2 regions of the Enterococcus sp. AMC1252 genome follow, and region 1 is predicted to be linked to the other one. Evidence: a T-box and tRNA genes for the amino acid it is inferred to sense, from the RefSeq annotation. Region 1 holds a T-box; the other holds one or more tRNA genes.
What was found. The T-box of region 1 lies ahead of AC4BB5_RS03695 (valine--tRNA ligase). A T-box ahead of a tRNA ligase gene usually reads a tRNA of that ligase, here a tRNA-Val.

Region 1 (3,401 bases):
GATTCGTCGTGATTTTTCACATTTAGGTGAATTGGGGCGCAGTGGTTATGGTTATGATGTCCCTTACTTGATTGAGGTATTCAGCCATATTTTGAATACCCAAGAAGAAAAACGTATTGCATTGATTGGTTGTGGTAATTTAGGCAAAGCGCTGGTCAAAAATAATTTTCGAAGAAATGAAAACTTGAATATTGTTTGTGCATTTGATATCGGAGAAGAACTTGTTGGGTTATCAGTTGACGACATAGTTATTCAACCAATGGAAAATTTAGCTGAAGAAGTTAAAAAAACAGGTGTGACAGTTGCAATCTCAACTGTACCAAGCCAATTCGCACAAGAGGCGATTGATAAAATCGTTGATGCTGGTATTACAGCGATTTTAAATTTTGCTCCAGATCGAGTGATTGTGCCGAACAATGTAAATGTTCAATACATCGATTTAACAACCGAGCTACAGACGCTGATTTATTTCGATGAAACGTTCTCACGTAAAAAAGCTTAGAAAGCAAGAACTTTGTCTTCTATCGTTCCTTCATCTATACTTAAGAAAGAATGTTTAGCTTTGATAGCTAAATTGCTACATTTTTAAATTTAGGAGGGTAACTAATGAAAGTAACAAAAAAAGGTGAAGAAGTAGAAATAATTGGAGTACAACCTGAAGTTGGAGTGAAAGCTCCAGATTTTTCGTTAAAGAATTTAAATGACGAGGTCGTAAATTTATCTGATTTTACTGGAAAACCAGTTTTGATCAGTGTGGTTCCAGATATCGATACTAGAATTTGTTCATTGCAAACAAAACGTTTCAATGAGGAAGCAGCAAAAGTTGAAGGTGTAAAATTTATCACGATTTCTAATAACACAAAAGATGAACAAGCAAATTGGTGTGCAGCTGAAGGTGTAGATATGGAAATTTTACATGATACTGAAGGAACATTCGGCGAAGCATACGGCTTATTCATTCCTGAAATGGGACGATTAGCTCGTGGGATTTTTGTGATTGATAAAGAAGGTAACATTATTTATGAAGCAATTTCTAAAGAAATTGCAGAAGAGCCAGATTACACTACAGCTTTAGATCAGGTAAAAGCGGCGCGCTGATTTTTTTCAAATTGACTTATATTCAACATCAATGTTAAAATGAACGAAAGACTATGATCAAGAGGAGTATTGCTGGTATCGTTATAGAGAGAAAGTCACTAGGTGGAAGATTTTCACATAGCCAGTAAGAAGGTAGCTTGTGAGTCAATGATTTGAATGTAGTAGAATGATTCGAGTAGTGATCGTTACCTCACGAATGAAGCGGTGTCTGGATCGTCAGACACAATTTAGGTGGTACCGCGTACAGAGTTTACGCCCTAAAATACGAAAGTATTTTAGGGCTTTTTACATGTTCATCACAGATTGTGAAGCAATCTTATGTTGAACAGTCAAGGCGACTGATTAAGAAGCGTTGTCACCTTAGTATGTCGCTTCACCATTCATTTAAATTAAAATGGAAAGAAGGAATCTACATGACAGAAGAAAAAAATCTGCCAACTAAATACCAACCCACAGAAGTAGAACAAGGCCGTTACCAAAAATGGCTAGATCAAGAGTTATTCAAGCCAAATGGCAACAAAGAAGCAAGACCCTATTCAATCGTGATTCCACCACCTAATGTTACGGGTAAACTGCACTTAGGTCATGCCTGGGATACAACGTTACAAGATATGATCATCCGTCAAAAAAGAATGCAAGGCTTTGATACATTATGGTTACCGGGAATGGATCATGCTGGGATTGCAACACAAGCAAAAGTTGAAGAAAAGTTAGCAGAACAAGACATTTCCCGTTACGATTTAGGCCGTGAAAAGTTTGTAGAACAAGTCTGGGATTGGAAAGAAGAGTATGCTTCTCATATCCGTGAGCAATGGGCGAAAATGGGTCTTTCTTTAGATTATAGCCGTGAACGTTTTACTTTAGATGATGGGTTATCTCAAGCTGTCCGCAAAGTCTTCGTTTCGTTATATGAAAAAGATCTGATCTATCGAGGCGAATACATCATTAACTGGGATCCAAAAGCTAAAACGGCGTTATCTGATATCGAAGTTATCCACAAAGATATCGAAGGCGCATTTTATCATATGAGTTATCCACTGACAGATGGAACAGGAGTTGTGGAAATCGCAACAACACGTCCTGAAACAATGTTAGGGGATACTGCGATTGCTGTTCATCCGGAAGATGAACGTTATCAAGCCTTGATCGGCAAAACGGTCACATTACCCTTAGTAGACAAAGAAATCCCGATCATTGCCGATGAGTATGTAGATATGGAATTTGGAACAGGGGTAGTGAAAATTACGCCAGCTCACGATCCAAATGACTTTGAAGTTGGTAATCGTCACGATCTACCTCGTGTGAATGTAATGAATGAAGACGGTTCTATGAATGATTTGGCTGGCAAATATGCGGGAATGGACCGTTTTGCAGCTCGTAAATTAATTGTATCTGACCTAAAAGAAATGGGTCGTTTAATTAAAATTGAAACGATGAATCACAGTGTGGGACATTCAGAACGTACGGGTGTTGTTGTTGAACCTCGTTTATCCACACAATGGTTCGTTAAAATGGCGCCACTTGCTGAAAAAGCAATTAAAAATCAAGATACTGACGATGCGGTAGAATTTTATCCACCACGTTTTAACCAAACTTTCTTACGTTGGATGGAAAATGTCCATGACTGGGTAATCTCACGTCAGTTATGGTGGGGACATCAAATTCCTGCTTGGTACCACAAAGAAACGGGTGAAATGTACGTTGGCATGGAAGCACCAGCTGATGCAGAAAATTGGACCCAAGATTCTGATGTATTAGATACATGGTTTAGTTCAGCATTATGGCCATTTTCAACAATGGGTTGGCCAGATGAGGAAGCGGCTGATTATCAGCGTTATTTCCCAACAAGCACATTAGTGACAGGCTATGATATCATCTTCTTTTGGGTTAGCCGTATGATGTTCCAAAGCTTGGAGTTTACGGGACAAGCCCCATTTAAAAATGTCTTAATGCATGGCTTGATCAGAGCAGAAGATGGACGTAAAATGAGTAAATCACTAGGAAACGGAATCGATCCGATGGAAGTCATCGATAAATATGGAGCAGATGCTTTACGCTGGTTTATGTCAAACGGTTCAACACCAGGACAAGATATGCGTTTCAGCTATGAAAAAATGGATGCGTCTTGGAACTTTATCAATAAAATCTGGAATGCCAGCCGTTTTGTGATCATGAATGTTGAGGGTATGTCTTATGAAGATATCGATTTTAGTGGTGAAAAAACAGTAGCAGATCGTTGGATTTTAACACGTCTAAATGAAACAGTTGCTCGTGTTACGGATTTATTTGATCGCTTTGAATTT
Region 2 (3,401 bases), 890 kb from region 1:
TCCCCAACTAGAACAGGATTATTCTTTGTACGACGACTTAGGATTTGAATCAATCGCCTAACCTCTTGTGAACGTCCAACTACAGGGTCCAGATCATTTTCCCGCGCTAATTTCGTTAAATCACGAGCTAATGAATCCAACGTCGGTGTTCCTTTCGGAGCTGCTTTTTGGGCTTGACTATTCCGGCGTCTCCCTACATTTCCACTCATTTGTGGATCAGTAATACCTATTTTTTTCATTAATAACTGACGCATCTTGGATAAACTTAAACCTAGATTTAATAAAATACGTGAAGCTAATATATCTTCATCTCTCAATAAACCTAGTAAAATGTGTTCAGTTCCTATATTTGGTGCTCCTAAACGCTTTGCTTCATCGCCTGCGTAAGCAAAAATTTGTTTTGCACGAGGAGAATAAGGTAAATAAGCTCCCTTAGGATACCCTTTAACTGTTCCATATCCAGTTAAGTGTTCAATTTCTTCACGGATATCATTTTTATCTGCATTCAACTGGCGTAATGATTTTCCAGCAATTCCATTTGGCTCTAAAACTAATGCCAACAGTAAATGTTCTGAGCCCACAGATTGATGCCTAAAATATTTTGCTTCTTCTTGCGCAATAGCCAACACTGCCTTGGCACTTTCTGTAAATAATTCGTCCATAGTATCATTCCTCCTCGTAACTCAAACGTTCTAAAAATGAATGCATCAATTGAGCACGTAAATAATCTTCATTTGATCCTGCTTTACCTAAAACTTGTTTCCCAAGTACAGATAACATCAGATTTCCTTCTCTTTTGGTAATCACTTCTTCTTCGTACAACTTTTGTACAAAAATCAGTGCATCTTTTTCTGAAAGTCCATTACCCGTAAACTGAGCTATTTGTTTTAATAATTGATCACTGTCAGAAATTTGGACTTTCGCGATTCTAATATAACCGCCGCCGCCACGTTTACTCTCAACAGAATAGCCTCGTTGAATCGTAAAACGTGTGTTAATCACATAATTAATCTGGGAGGGAACACAATTGAATAAATGAGCCATTTCAGCTCTACGAATCTCAATTTTACTGCTTTCTTCAAGAATCTTTTTTAAATATGCTTCTATTAAATCCGAAGTATTTTGATTACTCATCACACTCATCCTTTTCCCTTGACTAATACTGACCTTAATTATACATAACTTCAATCGTTTAATAAAGGAGAATGCCTAATTTGATAAGAAAAAATTAATAGCGCATAACATTTAATTATTAAATTAAGCAAAAAAAAGAACAGAGAAACTACTCTGTTCTTTAAATCGGGAAGACAGGATTCGAACCTGCGACCCCTTGGTCCCAAACCAAGTGCTCTACCAAGCTGAGCTACTTCCCGTAGCTATAATAATAAAAAAAGACTAAACGTTTAAAAGGAACTAATACTCACTACCTTCTAAATCGCAGTCAACCATTTCAACTATGCACCCAAAGGGAGTCGAACCCCTAACCTCTTGATTCGTAGTCAAGCACTCTATCCAGTTGAGCTATGGGTGCTACATTTCTATGCCGAGGACCGGAATCGAACCGGTACGGTGATCACTCACCGCAGGATTTTAAGTCCTGTGCGTCTGCCAGTTCCGCCACCCCGGCGAAAGAACAAGCTAAGCGGAAAACGGGGTTCGAACCCGCGACCCCCACCTTGGCAAGGTGGTGCTCTACCACTGAGCTATTTCCGCAGTCTGGATGCCGGCTAAAGGATTTGAACCCTCGACCCTCTGATTACAAATCAGATGCTCTACCAACTGAGCTAAGCCGGCGTTATCATCGCCTAGTTTTGAAAACGAGACTAAAAATGCGGGTGAAGGGACTTGAACCCCCACGCCGTAAGGCGCTAGATCCTAAATCTAGTGCGTCTGCCAATTCCGCCACACCCGCAAAATATTCCTATGAGCCGTGCAGGGCTCGAACCTGCGACCCTCTGATTAAAAGTCAGATGCTCTACCAACTGAGCTAACGGCTCAAAAAATGGAGGTTGACGGGATCGAACCGCCGACCCCCTGCTTGTAAGGCAGGTGCTCTCCCAGCTGAGCTAAACCTCCAAGACAACACTTTAGCGTGGCGACGTCCTACTCTCACAAAGGGAAACCCTTCACTACAATCGGCGCTAAGAAGCTTAACTTCTGTGTTCGGCATGGGAACAGGTGTATCCTTCTCGCTATCGCCACCACACTGGGTGTTGTTGCTATTCAATTGAGTGATTATTCACTCAAAACTGGATTGAAGTAAGGTAATCAAACAGTCCGAAAAACTTTTTTATTTCGTTTCTTTGGTTAAGTCCTCGACCGATTAGTATTGGTCCGCTCCGTACATCACTGCACTTCCACTTCCAACCTATCTACCTCATCATCTCTGAGGGGTCTTACTTTCTTAAAGAAATGGGAAATCTCATCTTGAGGTGGGCTTCACACTTAGATGCTTTCAGCGTTTATCCCTTCCCTACATAGCTACCCAGCAATGCCCTTGGCAGAACAACTGGTACACCAGCGGTAAGTCCATCCCGGTCCTCTCGTACTAAGGACAGCTCCTCTCAAATTTCCAACGCCCGCGACGGATAGGGACCGAACTGTCTCACGACGTTCTGAACCCAGCTCGCGTGCCGCTTTAATGGGCGAACAGCCCAACCCTTGGGACCGACTACAGCCCCAGGATGCGACGAGCCGACATCGAGGTGCCAAACCTCCCCGTCGATGTGGACTCTTGGGGGAGATAAGCCTGTTATCCCCAGGGTAGCTTTTATCCGTTGAGCGATGGCCCTTCCATGCGGAACCACCGGATCACTAAGCCCGACTTTCGTCCCTGCTCGACTTGTAAGTCTCGCAGTCAAGCTCCCTTCTGCCTTTACACTCTGCGAATGATTTCCAACCATTCTGAGGGAACCTTTGGGCGCCTCCGTTACTCTTTAGGAGGCGACCGCCCCAGTCAAACTGCCCACCTGACACTGTCTCCCACCACGATAAGTGGTGCGGGTTAGAGGGTTCATAACACAAGGGTAGTATCCCACCAGCGCCTCCACCGAAACTAGCGTTCCGGGTTCATCGGCTCCTACCTATCCTGTACATGTGGTACAAACACTCAATATCAAGCTACAGTAAAGCTCCATGGGGTCTTTCCGTCCTGTCGCGGGTAACCTGCATCTTCACAGGTACTAAAATTTCACCGAGTCTCTCGTTGAGACAGTGCCCAAATCGTTACGCCTTTCGTGCGGGTCGGAACTTACCCGACAAGGAATTTCGCTACCTTAGGACCGTTATAGTTACGGCCGCCGTTTACTGGGGCTTCAATTCTGAGCTTCGCCGAAGCTAACCCATCCTCTTAACCTTCCAGCACCGGGCAGGCGTCAGCCCCTATACTTCATCTTTCGATT

Region 2: it encodes a tRNA-Val, which carries the amino acid that the T-box ahead of AC4BB5_RS03695 (valine--tRNA ligase) is inferred to sense. The anticodon was not compared.

The regions. Positions count from the first base shown of each region.
Region 1 covers NZ_CM177097.1:809,207-812,607, forward strand. The annotation lists gene AC4BB5_RS03685 (redox-sensing transcriptional repressor Rex) at 1-502, shown strand, start outside; gene tpx (thiol peroxidase) at 607-1,098, shown strand; T-box leader at 1,143-1,361, shown strand; gene AC4BB5_RS03695 (valine--tRNA ligase) at 1,512-3,401, shown strand, end outside.
Region 2 covers NZ_CM177097.1:3,753,511-3,756,911, forward strand. The annotation lists gene AC4BB5_RS17650 (ATP-dependent Clp protease ATP-binding subunit) at 1-662, opposite strand, end outside; gene AC4BB5_RS17655 (CtsR family transcriptional regulator) at 667-1,134, opposite strand; tRNA gene AC4BB5_RS17660 (tRNA-Pro) at 1,300-1,373, opposite strand; tRNA gene AC4BB5_RS17665 (tRNA-Arg) at 1,458-1,531, opposite strand; tRNA gene AC4BB5_RS17670 (tRNA-Leu) at 1,542-1,627, opposite strand; tRNA gene AC4BB5_RS17675 (tRNA-Gly) at 1,642-1,713, opposite strand; tRNA gene AC4BB5_RS17680 (tRNA-Thr) at 1,722-1,794, opposite strand; tRNA gene AC4BB5_RS17685 (tRNA-Leu) at 1,831-1,912, opposite strand; tRNA gene AC4BB5_RS17690 (tRNA-Lys) at 1,925-1,997, opposite strand; tRNA gene AC4BB5_RS17695 (tRNA-Val) at 2,004-2,076, opposite strand; rRNA gene rrf (5S ribosomal RNA) at 2,091-2,206, opposite strand; rRNA gene AC4BB5_RS17705 (23S ribosomal RNA) at 2,304-3,401, opposite strand, start outside.